One region of the Brevibacillus parabrevis genome, then DNA from elsewhere that is predicted to be linked to it. Evidence: riboswitches for the same ligand, from Rfam matches in the RefSeq annotation. Region 1 holds a riboswitch; the other holds the start of a gene.
What was found. A riboswitch is a leader RNA that binds a small molecule or an ion and turns the genes downstream of it on or off. The one in region 1 is predicted to bind FMN.
Positions count from the first base shown of each region.

Region 1 (10,827 bases):
TCCGTACTGCTCGCATCAAAAGGCGCTCTGGCAAACGTTCCGTACCGTTTGGTCACTTTCAGTCCGTTCAACCGCAACAAGTGATGAAATTCGGACGGATAAATGTAGCGCAAGGCAAAACGTCCCTTCAGCCGCTCGGTTACCACTCCGTTTGCATCTGTGCGCTCGTAGATGCGGGTCACTTCGCACAACTGCTGGAAGTGATCGTAGCGGGTGTAGTCCCACATCGACAGTTCTTCTCCCGAAGGCAACATCTGTGTGCCGCGCAGGGACATCTTTTCATTTTCTTCGTAAAAATGATTGATCTTCGGTACAAAGACGTTCATGACGAGCTTGCCGCCTGGCGCCAAATGCTTGCGAATACAGGCAAGCGCCTTCATCTGTTCCTGAACGTGCAAGAGATGTAAAAACGAGCGAAACGGGATCATGATCAGCGAAAAGGTTTCCCCCAGTTCGAAGTTGCGCATATCTCCCTGCAACAGCTTCAATCCGGCGCTGACGCCTTGCGCATCTGCTTTTTCCTGCGCTTTCGCCAGCATCTCTTGCGACAGGTCGATCCCCGTAACCTCGATTCCGGCCTGAGCCAGCGGGATTGCAATCCTTCCCGTCCCACAGGCCAGATCGAGCACTTTTCCGCCAGCTTGCTTCGCTTCTTCCAAATAAAACTCAACATCGCCAGCAAGTCCGCGCTGCATCAGGTCATAGTAATCAGCCCATTGATACATATTGCTCATGCCGCCCTCCTATGCTTGCATGTCCTCGGAAGCCAGGTAAGCCATGACGAGCTTCGCTGTATTGTCGAGCGCTTCTGTATGCGTGCGCTCATGGGAGTGGGAGGCGTCCACGCCAGGACCGATCAAGCCGTGAACAATGTCGTATCCGGCCCTGAGCGCCGCGCTCGCGTCTGATCCGTAGAACGGATAAATGTCTACCGCGTAATTCAGTCCATTTTGCTGCGCCAAACGTGTCAAGTGGCTGCGCAATCCGTAATGGTACGGCCCGGAGGAATCCTTCGCGCAAATCGAGACGCAATATTCATCGGTCGTCTGTCCGTCGCCGATCGCGCCCATGTCAACCGCCAAATACTCGACGACGTTGGCTGGAATGCTGGAATTGCCGCCATAACCGATTTCTTCGTTGTTGCTGATGAAAAAGTGGGTTGTATACGGCAGTTGTTGGCCCGTCTCGCGAAGCGCTTTCAACACGCCCAACAGAACGGCAACGCTTGCCTTGTCGTCGATGTGACGCGATTTGATAAAGCCGCTGTCTGTTACCGTCACGCGCGGATCGAACGAAACAAAATCGCCAACCGAAATGCCCAACGCCTGTACTTGCTCGCGGTTTGTCACTTTCTCGTCCAGACGAACTTCCATGTTGGAGTCGGTTCTTTCTGCCTTGCCTGCTTCACGGCCATAGACGTGAACAGATGCTTTCGTAGACAAAATCGTCCCGGTCACCAGGCGGCCACTCGCTGTTTCCACTGTGCAGTGCTCGCCTTCCACGGCATTGAACTCAAAACCGCCGATCAACGTCAGCTTGAGGCGTCCGTTGCTTTTGATTTCTTTGACCATGGCTCCCAGCGTATCGACGTGCGCCGTCAGCAAACGCGCCTTGTCATCACGCGCCCCCGGCACGGTAGCGACAATCGCTCCCTTGTTCGTCCGTTTGTACTCCACGCCAAGCTGCTCCAGTTCCCCAGCGACCCACGCCATTACTTTTTCTGTGTTGCCAGACGGACTCGGGATATTCGCCAATTGGCAAAAAGCTTGAACGACATACTCGGTAGACACACCCATGAGAAAATCCTCCTTTTATGTACTATGACTATGTATTAAACGCCGATTTTAGCTTTGCAGCTCTTCCTTGATAAACTGGAGCACTTCCTGTACGTGCCCTTTTACTTTCACTTTCGGCCACACCTTGGCGATGTTGCCTTCCTTGTCGATCACAAAAGTGCTCCGCTCAATTCCCATGTACTCGCGGCCGTACATTTTTTTCAGCACCCAAACGCCGTACGCCTCCGCAACTTCATGCTCCGGATCGGCCAAAAGCACAAACGGCAGCTCGTGCTTCGCAATAAACTTGTCGTGCGACTTCACGGAATCCGGGCTGATTCCGAGCACGACAGTGTCCAGCTCCGCGAACATCGGGTGATAGTCTCGAAAATCGCACGCTTCGGTCGTGCAGCCCGGCGTCATGTCTTTTGGATAAAAATAAAGCACGACATTTTTTCCGCGGTATTGCGAAAGCGAAATCGTCTGTTCATTGTTTGCCTGCAAAGTAAATAAAGGCGCGGCTTGTCCGGTTTCGATCATGCTCATCCCCCCGTAAAAATCACTGGTTTCATTTTACCACAAGCTTACAGGTACTTCATCCGCATATACGTTGCGCTTTCTAGCAGAAAACGATAGAATTAATTAAGAAAAATAAAAAAATGGCCTAGTCAGTTGGATGGTGAGAATTGGCATGAAAGAGTTTTTTGAAGTAACGGATCCAGAAGCGCTTAAATCCCTTGCCATAGCAGAACGGGTTAAGATTCTAGAACTCTTCGAGGATTTGGAGCCGCGTACGGCCAAACAAATCGCTACGGAACTAGGCGAAAATGCTGCACGTCTTCACTACCACGTGAAGGAACTTGTGCGTGTTGGTTTGCTCGAACAGGTAGATACCCGCGTCAAAGGTTCCATCGTGGAGAAATACTACGAGCCAGTCGCCAAGGTGATTCAGGTTAAGCTTCAGCTTATGATTGAAGAAAATGCACAGCAATTGAGTGACGTCATGTTCACTCCGTTTCGCACCACAGAAAAGGATCTCATGAGGACACTCAATCGTTTCGTTGCAAGCGATCAGGATGTTCGCAAGGAATACCAGAATACTTTTGCTTTCAACCTGACTGAATTTTATTTGAGCCAGGAAGAACGCAATCAGTTGGTGGACGACATCAGCGACCTGTTGCAAAAGTACAAAGGCTTCAAAAACGAGCAAGGCCGCCGCAAGTTCAAGTTTTTCGATGTCTTGTTTCCGCTGACGCCTGCTGAGCCGACAGACGATTCGGAAGAGCAGTTTGAGGAGCAAGACGACCAGAACAAGCCGCTGTAAAGCTGTAAAAAGGAAATCGACCAACACCAGGAAAACCATCAAGAGAGATGGTTTTTCTTTTTTTATTCCAAAGGAGGGGCAGCCATGCGCACGATTTTGTTTGATTTTGACGGTACAGTCGCCGATACGCTCCCACTCATTTTCACGGCCTTTCGCTCTACTTTTCAGCGCTTTTTGCAAGAGCACTACTCCGATGCGCAAATCGTAGCGATGTTTGGTCCAACCGAAACTGGCATTTTGCAAAACAAGCTGCCCGCCCATGAACACGAAGCCGCTCTCGATCATTTTTTCCATGTGTACACGCTTGAGCACGCTCAGGTGCAAAATCCTCCGCAGCTTGCAAAGATGCTTGAACAGTTGCATTCTGCGGGCATTCAGATGGGAGTCGTGACGGGAAAAGGGCGCAGAAGTGCAGATATATCGCTGCGCGAGTGGGGATTGGAAAAGTATTTTTCTGTCGTGATCACAGGCGATGAGGTGACCGAGCCGAAGCCGCATCCGGAAGGCATTTTCACAGCGCTGAAACAGCTGGGAGCTACAGCCGAGAATGCGATTTTTGTGGGCGACAGCGACGCAGACATTATCGCGGGACGCGCCGCAGGGCTGACTACGGTCGGCGTTGACTGGCTGCTTGTCACCCAGAAGGCCGGGAGCTTCGATCCTGAGCCGGACTATCGCTTTTCTGACGCGCAGGCGTTTGTTGACTGGGTGCTTGGCCGCTGATTGATTCGGGTTGCCTAACCTGCTATTACTTCGTTAATAGACAGTCTTGCATGGCTGAGATTTTTTCATATACGGATTTTGACCGCATAATACGAAGGGGCTGCCTCAAAAGTCGATTGCTCGACGAAGAGACGCCCCCTTGTCATTTTATTGATTTATATTGTTTCGGATTCGTTGCAAAACTTCTTCGGAATCGAGTTGAACGTGAGGAGAAAGCTCCAGAAACTGAGCAGCGCGTTGATCGAGCCACAAGCTTTCCTCCCCTTTGTTATCAGTAGCAACAAAAACAAATCCGCCTGCATAACTAAAGTACATAATGTTGACATTGTCACCAAGATCGTTTTTTATTTTTTCATGAAGGTCAAACAATTCAGGGCCGGTTTTTTCACCACCTGCCATGATTGGCTCCGTATCCCTTTTACTTCATCACCTTCCATAATAAACGAAAGCTTCTCATCATGCGCAGTCAATAACTCATGAACGTTCGAACCTTTGTATTTGCTGATTTTATCCGCTTCTGACAATAAAGCTCCTGGAATTGAGAAGTCTGACAGCGTAAAATTATTGCTCGATTCGTTCAAAGATTTGTTCTCTTGATTCCGGGCTTGTTCCATTTTCTTGTATGCATTTAGTGCTTCCTTGTTCCCTTGATTGGATGCACCAGCCCAAGTAGCCAATGATATTCCAGCAACTATAACTGCACCGAACAATGTCCAAACATATCTCTTCATACAACTGCCCTCCTTAAATTATTCTGACTCAAAACCATACAATGAGCCAATCCATTCTTGTCTTGAGCTATCCAAGAAAGAGTCATAAGTCATAGTAAAATGTTGACCATCCCATGGGTCCATGTACATTACATACTTCGTGGAGTCGTTTATATAACCATCAATAAAAATACAAAATATTTACTTTTATGTATATACTTTTTACTCGAATGATAAATTACGTTAATGGAAATACTTTACAACTTACCCGCACACGCTGACTCCTGTGGATACAAAAAGGAGTGCTCCGTTACGTACGGGGAGCACTCCCTTGTTTGTTTTGTTTATTAAATGAAACCTTAGTACGAACGGCCAAACCAAACTGTATGCTTCGCCTCTTTGCCGCAGCAAATGCAGACCGATTTTTGCGCAGGCGGTTCAAACGGAATGTTGCGGGACGTGAACTTCGTCTCTTCCTTGACCTTGGACTCACACGCGTCGTCTCCGCACCAGCCTGCGAGCACCCAGCCGCTTGGCGTGTTTTCGTTCTCACATTTTTCGATGTGCGCGGACAGCTGCGCGAGCGTATCGATTTCGAGATGCGAATGGGCTTCCCGGAAGGCCAGCGCTTTTTGGAACATGTTTTGCTGGATGTCTTCGAGCAATTGGGCAATCGTCTGCGCAATGCCTTCCAGTGGCACGGTTATTTTCTCTCCGGTATCGCGGCGGGCGAGAATCGCCTGGCCGTTTTCCACGTCGCGCGGTCCAAGCTCCAGACGCAGCGGCACACCGCGCATCTCCCATTCGTTGAACTTCCAGCCCGGAGTTTCCTCGCGCAAGTCTGCCCGGACGCGAACGCCTGCCGCTTTGATCTCGTCGAACAGCGGATCGAATGCAACCATGACCTGATCGCGCAGCTTCATCGGTCCGACTGGGATCATGATGACCTGAGTCGGTGCCATCCGCGGCGGCAAAGCCAAGCCGCGGTCGTCGCCGTGCACCATGATCATCGAGCCGATCAAGCGGGTAGAGCTGCCCCATGAAGTCGTATGCACGTATTTGAACTGATTGTCGCGATCCAGGAACTTGATCTCAAAGCCGCGCGCAAACTTGTCTCCCAAGTAGTGGGAGGTTCCGGCCTGCACCGCTTTGCCATCCTTCATCATCGCCTCGATGGAGTACGTGTCGACTGCTCCTGCAAAGCGCTCGCTTGGCGTTTTTTGCCCTTTCCATACCGGAATCGCCAGTTCCTGCTCCACAACCTCGCGATAAATCTCCAGCATTTGCATGGTCTCCTGGCGCGCTTCTTCCTCGTTCGCATGGGCGGTATGGCCTTCCTGCCACAAAAATTCTGAAGTACGCAAGAATGGCATGGTGCGCTTTTCCCAGCGGAACACGTTTGCCCACTGGTTAATCAGAATCGGCAAGTCGCGGTAGCTCTGAATCCACTGCGCGTACATATGTCCGATGATCGTCTCCGAAGTCGGGCGCAGGGCAAGCTTTTCCTCCAGCTGCTCTCCTCCCGCTTCCGTCACCCAAGGCAGCTCTGGGTTGAAGCCCTCGATGTGCTCTTTTTCTTTTTGGAAAAAGGACTCGGGAATCAGCATTGGAAAGTAGGCGTTGCGATGTCCCGTCTCTTTGAACCTTTTGTCCATCGCCTCCTGGATGCGCTCCCACAGCTCGAAGCCATCCGGTTTGAAGACGATGCAGCCGCGCACTGGCGTGTAATCCATCAAATCCGCTTTTTTGATCGCCTCGATGTACCAGCGCGAGAAATCTTCCGACTGCGGTGTAATTTCTTTTACGAACGCTTTGTCCTCTTTCATCCTTCTACGCTCCTTTTTTCTTACATGAAAATGCAAAAAATCCCCCATCCCAAAAAAGGGACGGAGGATTCACTTCCGCGGTACCACCCTGATTGACCATGGCACAAGCCATAAGTCCACTCAACAACCCGATAACGGCGGGCAACCGGACCAGCTCGTCGCTGGCGGCTTCAGGATGGGGTGCAGGTACGCCTCGTATCAGCCTTCCAGACTAGGGCCGACTCTCTGGAACCAGGATATAGCTGCGGGTCCTTTCATAGCCTTTTCGCTAAACTGCTTTTTGTTAGGGAATATCTTAGCAAGTCGCGCAGCCGTTGTCAATTTGTGGTTCTGAGGGCAATGCGCGCACCCAGCTTGGCGTAGACTGGATACGCGACCAGCGCGAGCACGACCCCTTTGAACAGGTTGAACGGAACGATACCGACCATGACCAGGGACCAGACGCTGGTTGCGTTGAACATGGCCAGCAGCTCTGCCATCGGCATCTGATAAAGAGCGGCGTATGCCGGGAGCAGGACGTACGCATTGGCAACAGCCATGACGATCGTCATCAGCAACGTTCCAAGCGCGAGGCCCGATAAAAAGCCTTTTTTCCCTTGTCCGCTGCGTTGCAGAAGGACGGCTGGCAAAATAAAGCTGGCGCCCGCCACGACGTTGGCAAGCTCTCCGATCAACAATCCGTCTGTATTTTTAAAGAGCATGTGCAATGTATTTTTCAAAACTTCGATGATGATGCCGGCTACAGGGCCGTACATGAGTCCGCCGATCAGCGCTGGCAACGTACTGAAATCAAGCTTCAAAAAGCTCGGCATCAGCGGAACGGGAACCTCCAAATACTGCAAGATAAAAGCAACGGCTGCCAGCATCGGAATCGTCACGATCCGCTGGGTTGCTCTGCGCGATGTGTGCAGGGCTGTTTCTTTCATGTGTACCATCTCCTCGTTTTTTCTCCTTCTGAGGAATGGCAACAGCGGTCTTGCCCACACGTGCCAAAATGTCTACGCTTTTGCAAACATAAAAATACCCTGAGAATAATTCTCAGGGCAGCTTACAGGCGTATGACAAAGCATGTGCAATAAATACAGGTTCAAGAAACAACGAGGCGGCTCATCATGCATGCCTCATCGCATCTGTCCTGCCAGCACAGGCAAACAAGCACGTGTGTGGTAAACGTACTGTCGTCATCCTTCTCCCATCCAGACTGTACTGTCGGCTCTGGAATCTCACCAGATCCTGCACTCCGTCGCTATCAACAGCTCGGGAGGCTCGCGGGCTTGACGTGCTGATTGCACCATCACCGCCGGTCGGGAATTTCACCCTGCCCTGAAGGAATTGTGTAGTTGTATACAGCATATTATACTGCGCTTTTTCGATTTGACAATAGACGAAACTGTTAAATCGACATTTTATCTTTATTTTCCAATTGATTTAGTTGGATATATTTTTAAAAAAATGGGGCTTCTCAGCCTAAAGTCGCCACGTGCTATAGGTAGTTACCTGGACCAAAAAGAAATAGACCGCCCTTGAGTTGACTGCTCCTCGGCGGTCTATTCTTCACCAAATTTTGAGCCGTCCCCTTTGAGGGAAGCCTCGTTTGTACAGACCAGACCGTTCCGGTAGCCGCCGGACGGTCTTTTTTTCTTTCAAGCTCGTTACCTCTAATATTACCATAACCGTTCCCAAATAAAAATCCATAATCCTGCTCCTGCCTACCAAATCGCACCAAAAGTAGCTTCTGCCACTACGACCCCGCTCCCCGATACTTGGTGACGCCCCAGTTCCAGACGAGCAAGCCGATGCCAAAGAAGATGACCGCGACTACCGGAGTAAGTGCTGCGTACGTATACCACACTTCTTTTCGCAAAAAGTAAGCCGCCGGGTAAATCCCGACAAAAGCAAACGGCAACACGTAAGTCAGCACGAAGCGAATCGCCTTGTTGTACACATCCACGGGGTAACGCCCGTACTGCTGGATGTTGTAAATCATCGGGGCAATTCCTGTCCGGGAATCGGAGAAAAAGCTGACGGCGGCAATCGCCGTGTACACCCCGCCGTAAATCAGGGCGCCGCTGATCACAAGCCCGATGAAGATGAACAGGTCGTACCAGTAAAACGTCAAATCGAGCTGAAAAGCAGCATAGCCCATGATGATCAGCCCTGTGATGACGCCGAAAATCCGGTCCGGTGCGATCGACTCCAGACAGACCTGTGCCAGATTGTGGATCGGCCTGGTCAAGATGCGGTCCATTTCGCCCCGGATAATATAGCGTTCGTTGAAGTCCCAAAACCCGAAAAACATCGAGAATAAGGCATACGGCACCAAAAAGAAACCGTAAATGAAAATGATTTCGTCCCGCGTCCATTCCTTCATCAACGGCACATGCGTGAAGACGACGATGATGAACACCAGATTGATCAGCTCGGAAATCAAGTTGGACACAAAATCCCCGAGAAAGTCAGCCCGATAGGCAAGTCTCGTCTTGAAATACTGGCCCAGGTAGTCGGCGAAAATACCGAAAATGTGCTTGACGTTTTGCATATGCTACCCCCCTTGCACGACCAGCCGATTTCGGGCCATGCGCCACAAAATCAGAATCGGAACCAGAATAACAACCATCCAGATCGCCTGGAAGCCGATCAACTCCCAGGAACGCCCCGGAGTAATCGCCCCTGTGAAAATCAGGCTCGGATAGTAGTTGACGGCCTGGAATGGCAAAAAGCCCATAACCGTTTGCGCCCAGCCCGGGAAAAAGCTGATCGGCAGCACCAGGCCCGACATCAAATCAACGACGACACGCTTCGCCCGCATCATCCCGTCGTTGCGGAACAGGAAAAAGGTGAACAGCCCCGTCAGCAGGTTGATTTGCGTGTTGATCAAAAAAGCAAACATGAGACTGATCAAATACAATCCCCAGCCAGTCGCTGTCGCGGGAAAATGAAACGGGATAATCAGGCTGATGAGAAAAATTCCTGGCCCTGCGAAAAACAGGAAGCGGAATATCCCTTCCCCAAATGCTTGCGCTGTCTTGACCGACAAGTAATTGTAAGGGCGGATCATCTCGATCGCGACCTTACCCTCCCGTACGTCCTGGGCAATTTCCGTATCGATGTTGTTGAAGTAAAAGGCGCGCGACATCCAGGCAATCGCGACGTAGGAAGTCATTTGCTCGACCGACAGGCCGCCAAGCTGCTGCTGGCCGCCGTAGATTGCGCCCCACAAAAAGTAGTACGCTCCGATGTTGATCGCGTAAATAATGATCCCGCTGTAGTAATTCACCCGGTAAGCGAGCATGGTCAAAAAGCGCATGCGGATCAGTTCCATGTAGAGCTTATGCATGGCCCCGCACCCCTGTATCCACCTGGTAAATGTTGCGGACAATATCTTCTGTGCTCGTCTCCATGATTTTTACGTCGCTGACCTCGAACGTCGACATGACCGTTGACAGGACAAACGGCAGCATTTCCTGGCTCTGCGGCACTTTCACACTGATTGTATATTCGTTTACCTGGGAAATTTCGCACGGCATCTCGCCAAGCGTCTTGCGCAGCTCGTCGGCGGGTGTGCGCTTTTTCATCTGGAAAGACACCTCTGTGCCATTGCCCCACTTTTCCTTCAGGTCACTGAGCAGGCCGTCAAAAATCAGCTTGCCTTTGTCCATGACCAGCACCCGCTTACAGAGCGCTTCAATATCGGAAACGTCGTGGGTCGTGAGCAGGATGGTCATGTTTTCCGTTTCGTTCAGATTGCGCAAAAACTCGCGAATTTTTTGCTTCACCAAGACGTCCAGCCCAACTGTCGGCTCATCGAGGAACAACAGGCGCGGCTTGTGAATCAATGACGCCGCTACCTCGCAGCGCATCCGTTGACCCAGACTCAGCTTGCGCACTGGCTGGCTGACAAACGGGTTGATCTCCAGCTCCTCAATCAAGCGGTCTAGCCACTTATCTCCCTCTGGCCCGTCGACTTTGTAGACGCTTTTCAGCAACCGGAACGACTCCATGGGCGACAAATCCCACCAGAGCTGCGAACGCTGTCCGAATACGACACCGATGGAGCGCACGTATTCCTCGCGCTGTTTGAACGGAACGTAGCCGTTGATGACGATCTCGCCCTCGCTTGGCGTCAAAATGCCCGTCAGCATTTTGATCGTCGTCGATTTCCCGGCGCCATTTTCCCCAATCAAAGCGAACATTTCCCCTTCTTCCACGGTAAAAGAAAGGTCATTCACTGCCTTGACGGTCTTATACTCGCGACTAAACAAATCACGAAAAGCACCCCCGAGACCCGCTCTGGCCTGGTGGATGCGAAACTCCTTTTGCAGGTTCTTCACTTGAATCATGGATAACCATCCTTTTTTTAGTGGAAAAACGCCTTGACGTTTTTCATGCAAAGAGATGTGACCACTTGCGGCTGGCAAAACGGTCATGAACAACTGTTAGTGTATATGAGCGCATGAAAATGTGCAAAA
Region 1 covers NZ_CP064090.1:5,943,972-5,954,798, forward strand. Annotated here, with positions in the region: gene IRJ17_RS27300 (class I SAM-dependent methyltransferase) at 1-734, opposite strand, end outside; gene IRJ17_RS27305 (M42 family metallopeptidase) at 744-1,796, opposite strand; gene bcp (thioredoxin-dependent thiol peroxidase) at 1,845-2,315, opposite strand; gene IRJ17_RS27315 (ArsR/SmtB family transcription factor) at 2,467-3,099, shown strand; gene IRJ17_RS27320 (HAD family hydrolase) at 3,184-3,822, shown strand; gene IRJ17_RS27325 (hypothetical protein) at 3,970-4,221, opposite strand; gene IRJ17_RS27330 (hypothetical protein) at 4,167-4,553, opposite strand; gene proS (proline--tRNA ligase) at 4,892-6,358, opposite strand; gene IRJ17_RS27340 (ECF transporter S component) at 6,676-7,284, opposite strand; FMN riboswitch at 7,539-7,693, opposite strand; gene IRJ17_RS27345 (ABC transporter permease) at 8,100-8,897, opposite strand; gene IRJ17_RS27350 (ABC transporter permease) at 8,901-9,695, opposite strand; gene IRJ17_RS27355 (ABC transporter ATP-binding protein) at 9,688-10,698, opposite strand.

Region 2 (10,827 bases), 2.2 Mb from region 1:
GAAAAAGCGCGAGTTCAACTGGTATCCGTACACGCCAGACCAGCAGCTGATGTTTTCCGGGCTGACCCATCTGCTCTACGGAAAAAGGCCAAAATGGAATCTTCCCACGCTGAAAGCCATCTGGCGGGAGCTGAAACGACTGCGTTAGCAAGCCTGCTCCCCCTTATTTGATGGTTCCGTAGCCGAGAATGTCCAGTTTGACCTTGATGTTGAGATCGGCCTTCTTGTAGAGGGCCAATCCTTTTTCCCGCGTCCATTTCCCATGGTATTTCTGCCGGAGACTTTCCTCCAAGCCAGCCGGATCGACGCCCCATTTTTGATAGTTTTTCAGCATGGTTTTCGTTTCACTTTGAATCCGCTTTTCCATTTGTTTGACCAGCTTGGTAATCTGCGGACGCTTATCCAAGTTTTTCTTTCCATCATAGCCGACGACCACGCCGCGCAGTTCCAGGTCGATATGAATGACCGGCTTTTTCGTATTGCCATTGCTCCGCACTTTTGATTTCGACCAGACGAAGTCGAAAATGATCTCTTCCATGTCGGCGTTCTCCTCCGCAGCGTCCGGGCCGCCAAACCCGAACTTGACGCGGGGGAGCCGCTTGCGTCCCAACAAGCATTGCACCAGCTTCCCTTCGCGCTGCGAGTACAGGCCAATCATCTTGTCCTTTCGCAATAACGCAACTTGGGCAATCTCGATGCTCCCGTCTTGCTTGACCAAATACGGCAAATTCGGATCGCCTATATTGCTGGTCATCATGAAGACAAAATCGTGAATCGTGGAAAAAGACGAAAACGCCGTCTCCACTCTCGGACGCAGCAAGTCGTTCAAATACGTGTTGATTTCCGGCTTGTTCTTGTACTTCCCTCTGATGACATCCTCTACTTTGCCTTTGACGATGGCGATAAACACGTTTTCGCCCACAATCGGATTCCGGTACAAATCGAGCACGACTTTGCCAATCCCGCTTTTTCGGGCAAGCTCCTCGCTGAACAAAATGACGCGCAGCTGCGATAAAGTAATCGTCCGCTCCACTTTGGGAGCCAACGCCAGCATCGCTTCACTGGTCATCGAAGCCTGGGTCGCATAAATTTGCGTCGTTTCCTTGCCTTTTGCCGGAACCGGAATGGAGACCAGCACCTTCATTTGCGTATCATCGACATAGTCGAACCCCATCACGCCGATCATCGCCATGTCTTCAAGCGCCGGACGTTCATATTCGGCGGCACAGCCCGCAAGCGTGCAGGAAAGGAGTGCGATCAAAAAGAGCCAACTGCTCCATCTCATGACACCTTCTCCCCCTTTCCTCGCCGCAAAGCGTGCAGCATCAGCAAAAAGATCGGCCACAAGATCAAGCCGTACGCGAAGTAAACAGTCAGCTGGTCATACAGGTAACGTTGCGCTTCCACGGACAGAGGGCCGCGAATCATAAAGTAAGAAATCGCGGACGGCAACAAGAGATGCCATAAGCGACGTTTCCCCGCCAATTGTTCCATCCCCGTACGCGCCATCCACAAGTACGCGGTCGACGTGCTGAGAATGAGAAACACCCACAGACCGATTCCCAAATTTTCTACCCGCTCCAAAAAGGACAGCTCGACAGCCTTGAACAGATTCAAAATCGGGTAGACGAGATTCGCCACCTGCCATTCGGAAAAATACGCCACACTCGTGAGCAGCACCAACACGTAGAAGAAAACGACCGTCCATACGCCGATCAACACATGGCGCCGCGCTCTGTTCTTTTCGATGATAAACGGGTAGTAAATCAACAAAATTTCGTACCCCAGCATACTGCCTGAGGATTGGTTAAGCGCATCAAGCACACTGGCCAGATCGGTATTGAAAAGCGGAAAAATATGCGACAGCCCGCCTTTTTGAAAACCGTAATGCAGCAACACCAGCATCCACCCCGTAAAAAACAAGGCCAGCAGGCAAAATCTCGCCACGAGCTTGATTCCGCCGTTCGTAATGTACATCATGACGAGTGTCAAGCCAAGCAACGGCATGGTGATCGTCTGGTTGTTGAGCATCGAGGTTTGCAAAAGCCGGACGTATCCTTCATTCGCTGTCGATGTGTTCAGGATGGCGTAGACGATGACCAGGACGTTCAGGCAGCTGCCCAGCCACTTCCCCAGCAACTTTTCATGAATCCCGAACAGCGTATCTCCCGGGTAGCGGCTGCACAGCGCGATCATCGGAAAGACCGTCAGCGTCACAATGATTCCGAGCAAAATCGGCGCCATCCACAAGTTATAGCCCATTTTGCTGGCAAAATGAGAAAGCGACAGCAGATTGACGCCGACCATTGAATTGATGATCAGCCCGATTACATGGATCGGATTCAGGCTGTGAATCTTTCCTCTGTCCATCTATCTACTCCTCACCAACGGGCCGCGCCTGTTTGCGTTTTGCTCTGGACATGCGGTTGCGATAGACGATGAACTTCATCGGCGCGCGCACCAGGCCATTAAACAAATCCGTCCACTGGCGCGGCACACCCGGAGCCATGTAAGGAGTGCCCAAAGAGGTCAGGTTGAGCAAATGCGCAAACAAAAAAGCAAGCATCAGCATCTGACCGTACATCCCCATCATGCCTGCCATCAAAATAAAACCGTAACGAACGAGACGAATCGCGTTGCTCATCAAAAAATTGGGCGGAACAAACGAAAGCAGGGCCGAGACGGAGACGAGAACAATCAAGATGTTGCTGGCCAATCCCGCTTGAACGGACGCTGTTCCGATGACAATCCCGCCCACGATCCCGATCGTCTGACCGATTTTCGTCGGCATGCGTATCCCGGCTTCACGCAAAATCTCGATAACCAGCTCGATGAAGATCACTTCGATGACCGGAGGAAAAGGCACCTGGCTGCGCGATTCAGACAAAATCGTCAGCAAGGCGGGAGGGAGCATTTCCGGGTGAAAAGTCAGGACGGATACGTAGCTGGAAGTAAGCAAAATCGTCACAAACAGCCCGAAAAAGCGGATCATTCGCAGCAAGCTCGCCGTTAACCAGCGATTGTAGAAATCCTCGGGGCTGCTGAACATCTCCAGAAAAGAGGCCGGGCAGATCGCCGCTTCAGGGCTTCCGTTCAGCATAATGATGATTCTGCCATCCAGCAGTGCCGCTGCCACATTGTCCGGGCGACTGGTCAGCCCGAACTGGGGAAACGGCGAGTACGGCTTGTCTTCGAGCATTTGTTTCAAAACAGGCAGTCCGACGAAGCCCTGATACTCGACGTTTTGGATGCGTGTCTTCACGCGTTCGACGTTGATCTCGTTCGCGATATTTTCCAGGTACAGGACCGCTACCCGGTTTTGCGTCTCTGTGCCGATCGTGTAGGCGACAATTTTCAGGTTGGGCGTCGTCAATCTGCGGCGCAAGAGCGACAGGTTGATCTCCAGCATCTCCACAAACGAATCCTGCGGGCCGAGAACCGTCGCCTCGCTCTCCGACTTGGTAATCGCACGATGCTCGACCTGAAACGTATTGACGTGCAAAATAAGCTCCCGTTCCAGAAAAAACAGGATCGTATGGCCGCGCAGCAAATTGGCAAGCAGCAAGTCCAGGTTGCCTTCGCGACACGGCTGCGCGTAAGGAAGCACGGTCAACGGATCTCTGCCGTCCGAGCGCTGCAACGGCAAAAACACGTTTTCATACAACTGCGCCAGTTCCACCATCGTATCTAGAAAAAAAACGTGAACCTCTTCGTCATTGATCGTCAAAGCCAGGCTGCTGAGGTCATCCACGTTGTGCATTTGCTGTTTGATCATTTCCGGCGTGATTCGCTCGCCACGCGAAGGCGACGCGCCACCGCTCTTGGCTTGTGCCACTTTGAATACTTGCGCTCTCCACCAATCTGTCGGCTCCATCTTGAATCCCCCGATCTACAGGAAAATCCTTCTTACTTTGACCGATAGGTGGTGATTTTATCCATCCATAGGCGTTTTTATCCATGCAAAAACGGGAGCCTCAGCCCCCGCTTCTCGCCTTCTCATTCTATACTGTTCTCGTTTAGGCAAACTGCTTCGACAGATTCGCCATTTCAATCGCAGCCGCAGCGGCCTCCCAGCCTTTGTTGCCTGCTTTCGTTCCAGCACGCTCAATCGCTTGCTCAATATTGTCTGTCGTCAGCACGCCGAAAATAACCGGAATCCCTGTGGACAGCGACAAGGAAGCAACTCCTTTGGCCGCTTCGTTGCACACGTAATCAAAGTGCGGAGTTGCGCCGCGAATCACGGCGCCCAGCGTCACTACCGCGTCGTAACGGCCGGATTCCGCCATTTTTTTGGCAATCAGCGGAATTTCAAATGCGCCTGGCACCCATGCCACATCGACGTTTTCCTCTTCCACACCGTGGCGCTTCAAAGCATCGAGAGCGCCGCCAACCAGCTTGCTGACGATCAGTTCGTTAAATCGCCCTGCTACAATCCCTACGCGCAGTCCTGTCCCTACCAGATGTCCTTCAAATGTTCTCATTCCGTTCACTCTCCTTTGCATTATAGGTGGAGCAAGTGCCCCAGCTTCGTTTGCTTGGTTGTCAAATATCGCTGATTGTGCGGTTGCACCTGCATTTGCAACGGCACTCTTTCTTCTACTTTCAGCCCGTAGCCGTCCAGCCCGCGAATTTTGCGAGGATTGTTGGTCAAAAGGCGCATCCTGCGCACTCCGAGGTCGCGAAGAATTTGCGCACCAATCCCGTACTCTCGCAAATCGGCCGCAAAGCCCAGCTTTTCGTTTGCTTCCACCGTATCAAGCCCTTCCTCCTGGAGCTTGTACGCCTTGAGCTTGTTAATCAGCCCGATGCCGCGTCCTTCTTGGCGCATGTACAAAAGAATGCCCGCGCCCTCCGCCTCGATTTGCGCAAGCGCAGCATGCAGTTGCGGCCCGCAGTCGCATCGCTCGGAGCCAAAAATATCCCCGGTCAAGCATTCGGAGTGCACCCGGACGAGAACCGGCTTGTCCGAGTCGATCTCGCCCTTGATGAGCGCTACGTGTTCCTTGCCATCTACTTCGTTCGTATAGGCCGCGATCCGAAAATCGCCGAAGCTCGTCGGGAGATTCACTTCGATTTCTTTGTGCACATGCGATTCCGTGCGCATCCGATACGCGATCAAATCGGCAATCGTGATCAGCTTCAGCTCAAACCGCCGCGCAATCTCTACCAACTGCGGCAACCGGGCCATCGAGCCGTCTTCATTCATAATCTCGCAAATCACGCCTGCCGCAGCACTGCCAGCCATCTCCGCGAGATCGACGGCCGCCTCCGTGTGACCAGCCCGGCGCAACACGCCGCCCGCTTTTGCTATCAACGGAAAAATATGCCCCGGCTTGCGGAAATCTTCGGCTGTCTTCTGCTCATCCAGCATCGCCAGCACTGTCTGCGAACGCTCATGGGCTGAGATTCCCGTATGCGTGCTCGCCTCATCAATCGAGACGGTAAAAGCCGTCCCTTGCTTGTCTGTGTTGTCTTCGACCATCGGAGCAAGCTTCAATCTGGCCGCGCGCTCTTGCGTAATCGGCACGCAGACCAGCCCGCGCCCATGCGTTGCCATGAAGTTGATCATCTCCGGTGTCGCCGCTTCCGCCAGGCAGACGAAATCCCCTTCGTTTTCCCGATCTTCGTCATCCACTACGATAATCGCTTGCCCTTGGCGCAAATCTTCCAATGCCTCTTCTATCTGATGAAACATGGGACTTCCCTCCTCGTTCAGACAAATCCATTTTCCTGCAAAAAAGCCATGCTGATCGTCGAGCCTGCCGCTTGCCCGCTCCTTTGCTGGCCGCGATCGCCCAAAAGCCGCTCTACATACTTGCCGATGACGTCTGTCTCCAGATTCACCTGATCGCCTGCACGCCGATCCTGCAAGCTGGTCTGCGCCAGCGTGTGCGGGATGATCGACACGCTGAAATGCGTATCCGCAGCTTCCACCACAGTGAGACTGATGCCATCCACGCAAATCGAGCCGCGCTCGATGACGTATTTCAACAGCTCCGCGCTCGCTTCGATCGTAAACAGCACAGCGTTGGCGTGCGGCTGTCGCGACACGATCGTGCCTGTCCCGTCCACGTGCCCGGAGACGATATGCCCGCCAAAACGGTCGCCCAAGCGCATCGCCCGCTCCAGGTTGACTCGCTGGCCCGCTCGCAGATGGCGCAGGCTCGTCTTTTTCATCGTTTCCGGCATGACGTCGACCTGAAAATGCCGCTGCGTAAACGAAGTAACCGTCAGGCAAATCCCGTTGACTGCGATGCTGTCGCCCAGCTGCACACCTTCAAGCACCCGCTGCGCCCGGATCACGAGCTGACTCGCCTGATCGTTGCCCGTGAGCGATTCCACCGTGCCCAGCTCTTCTACCAGTCCGGTAAACATCGGCTTTCCTCCTCTTTTTACACGGTTTATAACATCGGAAAGCAGCCATCGGCCTCGGCAAAACAAAGCCGTCTGTCTCCGATTCGCTTTTTTGTCCTCACTCCCACTGTGGATAGCCGCTGATCCGCAAGTCCAGCTCATCCAGTTGCTCAACGGTCGGATTCGCCAGCTTGACCGCCTGATCCATCGTGGAAAAGCCTTGTCCTCCAAACGGTGTCGGCGCCTGACCACCGCCAATCATTTTCAGCGACACGTAGCTGATCACTTTTTGAATCGCCCGCGCCTGCAAAAACGCTCCGTTGACTGCGGCCCCGCCTTCGACGAGAAGCGAAGTGATTCCCCATTCGCCCAACGTGTCCAGCACCTCGTCCACCCTAATCTGCTCATCTGCCACGAACAGCCGGATACCTTTTTCCGCAAAAGCCTCCTGCTTCGCTTGCGCCGCAGCTTTCGTCGTAAAAATCCAGGTGGGCGCATCCGTATTTTGAATCACGTTGGCCCCGAGCGGCGTGCGCAGCTGACTGTCCCAGATGACACGCACAGGCTGTCGGCCGTGCGCTTGCCCGTCCAGTCTCGCCGTCAAAAGCGGATCGTCCGCAAGCACCGTGCCTACTCCGACCAGGATCGCGTCGTGCTGTCTGCGCAGCTCGTGCACTTCCCCCCGCGCCCGCGCTCCCGTTATCCAGCGGCTGTGCCCGCTTTCGGTAGCGATCTTGCCATCCAGCGTGCTCGCTGTTTTGATCGTCACAAACGGACGCCGCGTCGTGATGAAGTGGAAAAAGACTTCATTCAGCTTTTTCGCTTCCGCTTCATGCACGCCGACAACCACTTCCACGCCCGCTGCCAACAGCTTCTCCGCGCCTTTTCCCGCGACGAGCGGATTCGGGTCCAGCGTGGCGATCACGGCACGCCGGATGCCAGCCGCGATCACCGCCTCGGCGCACGGAGGCGTTTTGCCGTGATGACTGCACGGCTCCAATGTGACATACAGCGTAGCGCCAGCCGCTTTTTGCCCTGCCAGCCGCAGAGCGTGCACTTCTGCATGAGGTTCGCCTGCACGCAAATGCGCTCCCATGCCTACTACTTCTCCGTTGTTTACCAGGACTGCACCGACGAGCGGATTGGGGCTCGTCTGACCGTTTGCCGAGCGCGCCAAATCCAGTGCCAGCGCCATGAACCGCATGTCCTGCTCCATGTAAACCTCCTCTTTCATGCACGGATTCCAGCCAATGCAAAAAGCCCTCGAAACCACTAGCGGCTCAGGGTATAAGGAAAGAAGCCTTATCGCATCCGTTTTTTGCAAAAGGGATGCCAAAAAGCATGGTCAGCTCTTCTTCCATCCGGACTTTACCGTCGGCTCTGGATTTGCACCAGATCAGTCGCTAAACCGTAACGATCAGCGAGTCGCGGGCTTTAGACGTACATACGTCATTACCGCCGGTCGGGAATTTCACCCTGCCCTGAAGATTTTGCGCTATGCAGTTTTCCAATAAAAAACGCCCACGAGCAAACGATACTCAGGGCGTAGGGAAACAAGCCTCGTGACAGTTCTGTTTTTGAAAAAACAGCCGCCGAAGCTATTGTAAGACACCTTCTCCCATCCGGACTTTACCGTCGGCCTTGGATTTGCACCAAGTCAGTCGCTATCCATACAGCAATAGCGAGTCGCGGGCTCAGACGTGCGTTCGTCATTACCGCCGGTCGGGAATTTCACCCTACCCTGAAGGCTGGTATTCAGTTAGGCACAGTATAGCACACATTTCTCGTCAACTGTCACTTTTTTAGGTGGAAGTGTCCTTTTCCTGCTCTCCGCGAGCGCGGCTACAAAATGTCCAGCAGCTCGCGCAAGTCCGTGATGTACGCTCGCGGCGACACTTCGTTGCGCTCCATGTCCGCCCGCTCTCCCTGATACGCGATAAACGCCACTTCCCCGCCGTGCGCCGCTTTTCCGTCAATCCAGGAATCTCCGACCATCGTCCAGGCCGTGGCAGACCAGTTGGGGTATTGGGCGCGGATGTAGTGAATCCCGGACGGATGCGGTTTGAGTGTCGTCATCTGCTCGCGCGCGACAATCTCCTGGAAACAATCGGCGATTCCCGTATGATTCAGCGCTTCCTCGGCGGCTGCATAGGCATTGTTGGTCAAAATGAACAAATGATACCGTTCCTTTAGGTGGGCGAGCACTTCCTTGACGTGGTCTTCCAGGACAGCCTCGTGCATCCCTGCTTTTTCAATCGCGGTCACGGCTTCCCACATCGTTTGCTCAAGCTGACTCGTCATCCGGCCCGACTTTCTGCCCATTTCGATCAATTGCGAAGCGGTGTGGCTGCGCCAGTCAAAAGTCGGCTCGCACAGCCCGTGCTCAGCCCATAAGGTAAAAATGGCCTGCTTCATTTCCAAAAAGTTGATTTTGGATTGCAGCAACGTATTGTCCATATCGAAAATGATGCCTTTTATCGACGCTCTGGTCATTGTCGGATCTCTCCCCCTTTTGCCAATGATTATTTGGTCAAGTATACCAAATTAATAACGTTCGACTAGATGCGAAAACGGGAATCAGGACTTTTTCCAATCGCAAAAGCTCGTGAACGACGCCTAGACGATCGACGATAAAAACATCATCATCCAGGGACAGGACCAGGAGAAAAACACCTCATGGAACATGATCGGCGGACCGCTCAGCAGCCAGGAGGGCGTGATTGAGCTGACCGTCACCTGGGGTGAGCAGTAGATTTCCCCGACACCTTTTCACGGAACGAAAAAAGCGACAGCCCGCTGCTGCCGCTTTTTTGTTTTTCCCGCCATTCGCCAAGTCCGCTATGGCGCATCGTCTGCCCCTTCCATTTGCGCTCGGGGCACATCCGGCTTGCCCTCCGGATTGTTGTACAAATACTGCGGCACATCCCCGATAATCAGTGAATGCGTGATCGGGATTTTCGTGGTGATCGTCTGCTCCTCGGTGGCAAACGGGATGACAATCTGCAAGTCGACCTCCACGAAAATGTAGACGGTTGCAAGCACCATGTTGATGCCCGCCTCCTTCAACTCTGTCTCCAGCTTTGTTTTCACAGAGCCGATCGGTACAAAAGTGACAGGCAAATTCGGTCCCATCTGCGCCAAAAACGTATTTCCTGTCGCCAAGCCAAGCGGAATGGTGCGATCGACTTTTTCCGTCTCAAATTCCTGAAGCTTGTTCTGCACTCGTGAAGTAGTCTCGCCGACAATTCTCGCGTATTCCCTAAAGTTAAACTGGTACGCCTGAATCTGCCCTTCGTTGTTCTTCTCGATCTTGACGATCTGGTTGAAATCGACGCCCTGCTGGGAAATTCGTTTGGTGACTGCGTCCGTAATCGCTTCTTTTGCCAATTGCTCTGCTTTTTGGGTTGCCAGGATCAAGAGCGTCGGTTCCAGCCGTTGCTGCAAAAAGACGAGCGACTGAATCGACAAAACCACAAAAATTACCAGCGCAATCAAAAACGCTTTCGTTCGAGAAAGCGGGTTCCTCCAACGCCGACGGGGTCGAAATATGGCCAATCCCGTCACCTCCCAATTGGTACATCCTATGGTAGGAGAAGGGAAAAAAGACTATCAGCGACGAGAGTCGGCAACACCCCCGCTTTTCTGCACGTACACGCCCAGTCCGACGAGCGCAAAAATCAGCAGCACCTGTGCACAGACAACCAATCCGAACAAGCCGCACGCCGCCGTTAACAGCGGTGCGCCAAGAAAACCGATAAAAAAGCCGCTGCGGCCGAGAAAGCCCTGCACCCCGAGCACCTTGCCGCGCACTTCATTTTTGGCCAGCTGCAAAAGCGTGCCCTCGTACACCTGTGCCGCCCCGCTCAAAAGCCCGGCGCAACCGAGCAACAACAGCACCGCCGCCGTCCACTCGGCAGCAAACGCCGCCACGACCAGCAGCGCCATCAGCCCGTATGCGCCAAGCAAGCCACGCCAAAAATCAACGGAAAAACGGACGGCGAAGTAAGCGCCAACCAGCCCGCCTGCGCTCATCGCGGACCACATCAGTCCGTGCAGGGTAGCATCGCCACGGCTTAGCCCATCGGCTAAAAACGGCAAGCCGTAGTTGTGCGCGGCCGTACTGATCGCCAGCGGCGCAGCCAGCAGACTGACCGCGAGCAGCACAGGCGCTCCTTGCAAATACACAAAAGCTGCGCGCATCCCGCCGCTTGCCGTTTCTTTCTCTTCGGCTTTTTCCGCCTTGTCCGGCGTAGCTCTGCTCTCCCAGCGCATCCGCGTCAAAATTGCTGCCGAAAACAAAAAGCTCGCAGCGTCTGCTCCAATGACGAGTGCATAGCCGACATGATCGGTTAACAAGCCGCCCAAAAGGAAGCCGACAATGCCGACAAACGATTCCAGCCTCACCTTGAGACTGTTCACCCAAGCCAATTTTTCCGGTCCAAACATCTGCGGCAATGACGCCTGGAAGCTGAT
Region 2 covers NZ_CP064090.1:2,031,131-2,041,957, reverse strand. Annotated here, with positions in the region: gene IRJ17_RS09710 (aldehyde dehydrogenase family protein) at 1-148, shown strand, start outside; gene IRJ17_RS09705 (Ger(x)C family spore germination protein) at 164-1,285, opposite strand; gene IRJ17_RS09700 (GerAB/ArcD/ProY family transporter) at 1,282-2,370, opposite strand; gene IRJ17_RS09695 (spore germination protein) at 2,375-3,874, opposite strand; gene ribH (6,7-dimethyl-8-ribityllumazine synthase) at 4,017-4,481, opposite strand; gene IRJ17_RS09685 (bifunctional 3,4-dihydroxy-2-butanone-4-phosphate synthase/GTP cyclohydrolase II) at 4,502-5,695, opposite strand; gene IRJ17_RS09680 (riboflavin synthase) at 5,713-6,375, opposite strand; gene ribD (bifunctional diaminohydroxyphosphoribosylaminopyrimidine deaminase/5-amino-6-(5-phosphoribosylamino)uracil reductase RibD) at 6,473-7,570, opposite strand; FMN riboswitch at 7,700-7,847, opposite strand; FMN riboswitch at 7,961-8,107, opposite strand; gene IRJ17_RS09670 (HAD family hydrolase) at 8,197-8,847, opposite strand; gene yunB (sporulation protein YunB) at 9,193-9,918, opposite strand; gene IRJ17_RS09660 (MFS transporter) at 9,964-10,827, opposite strand, start outside.
Region 2: it holds a riboswitch for FMN, as region 1 does, so the genes downstream of both, ribD (bifunctional diaminohydroxyphosphoribosylaminopyrimidine deaminase/5-amino-6-(5-phosphoribosylamino)uracil reductase RibD) here and IRJ17_RS27340 (ECF transporter S component) in region 1, are expected to answer to the same signal.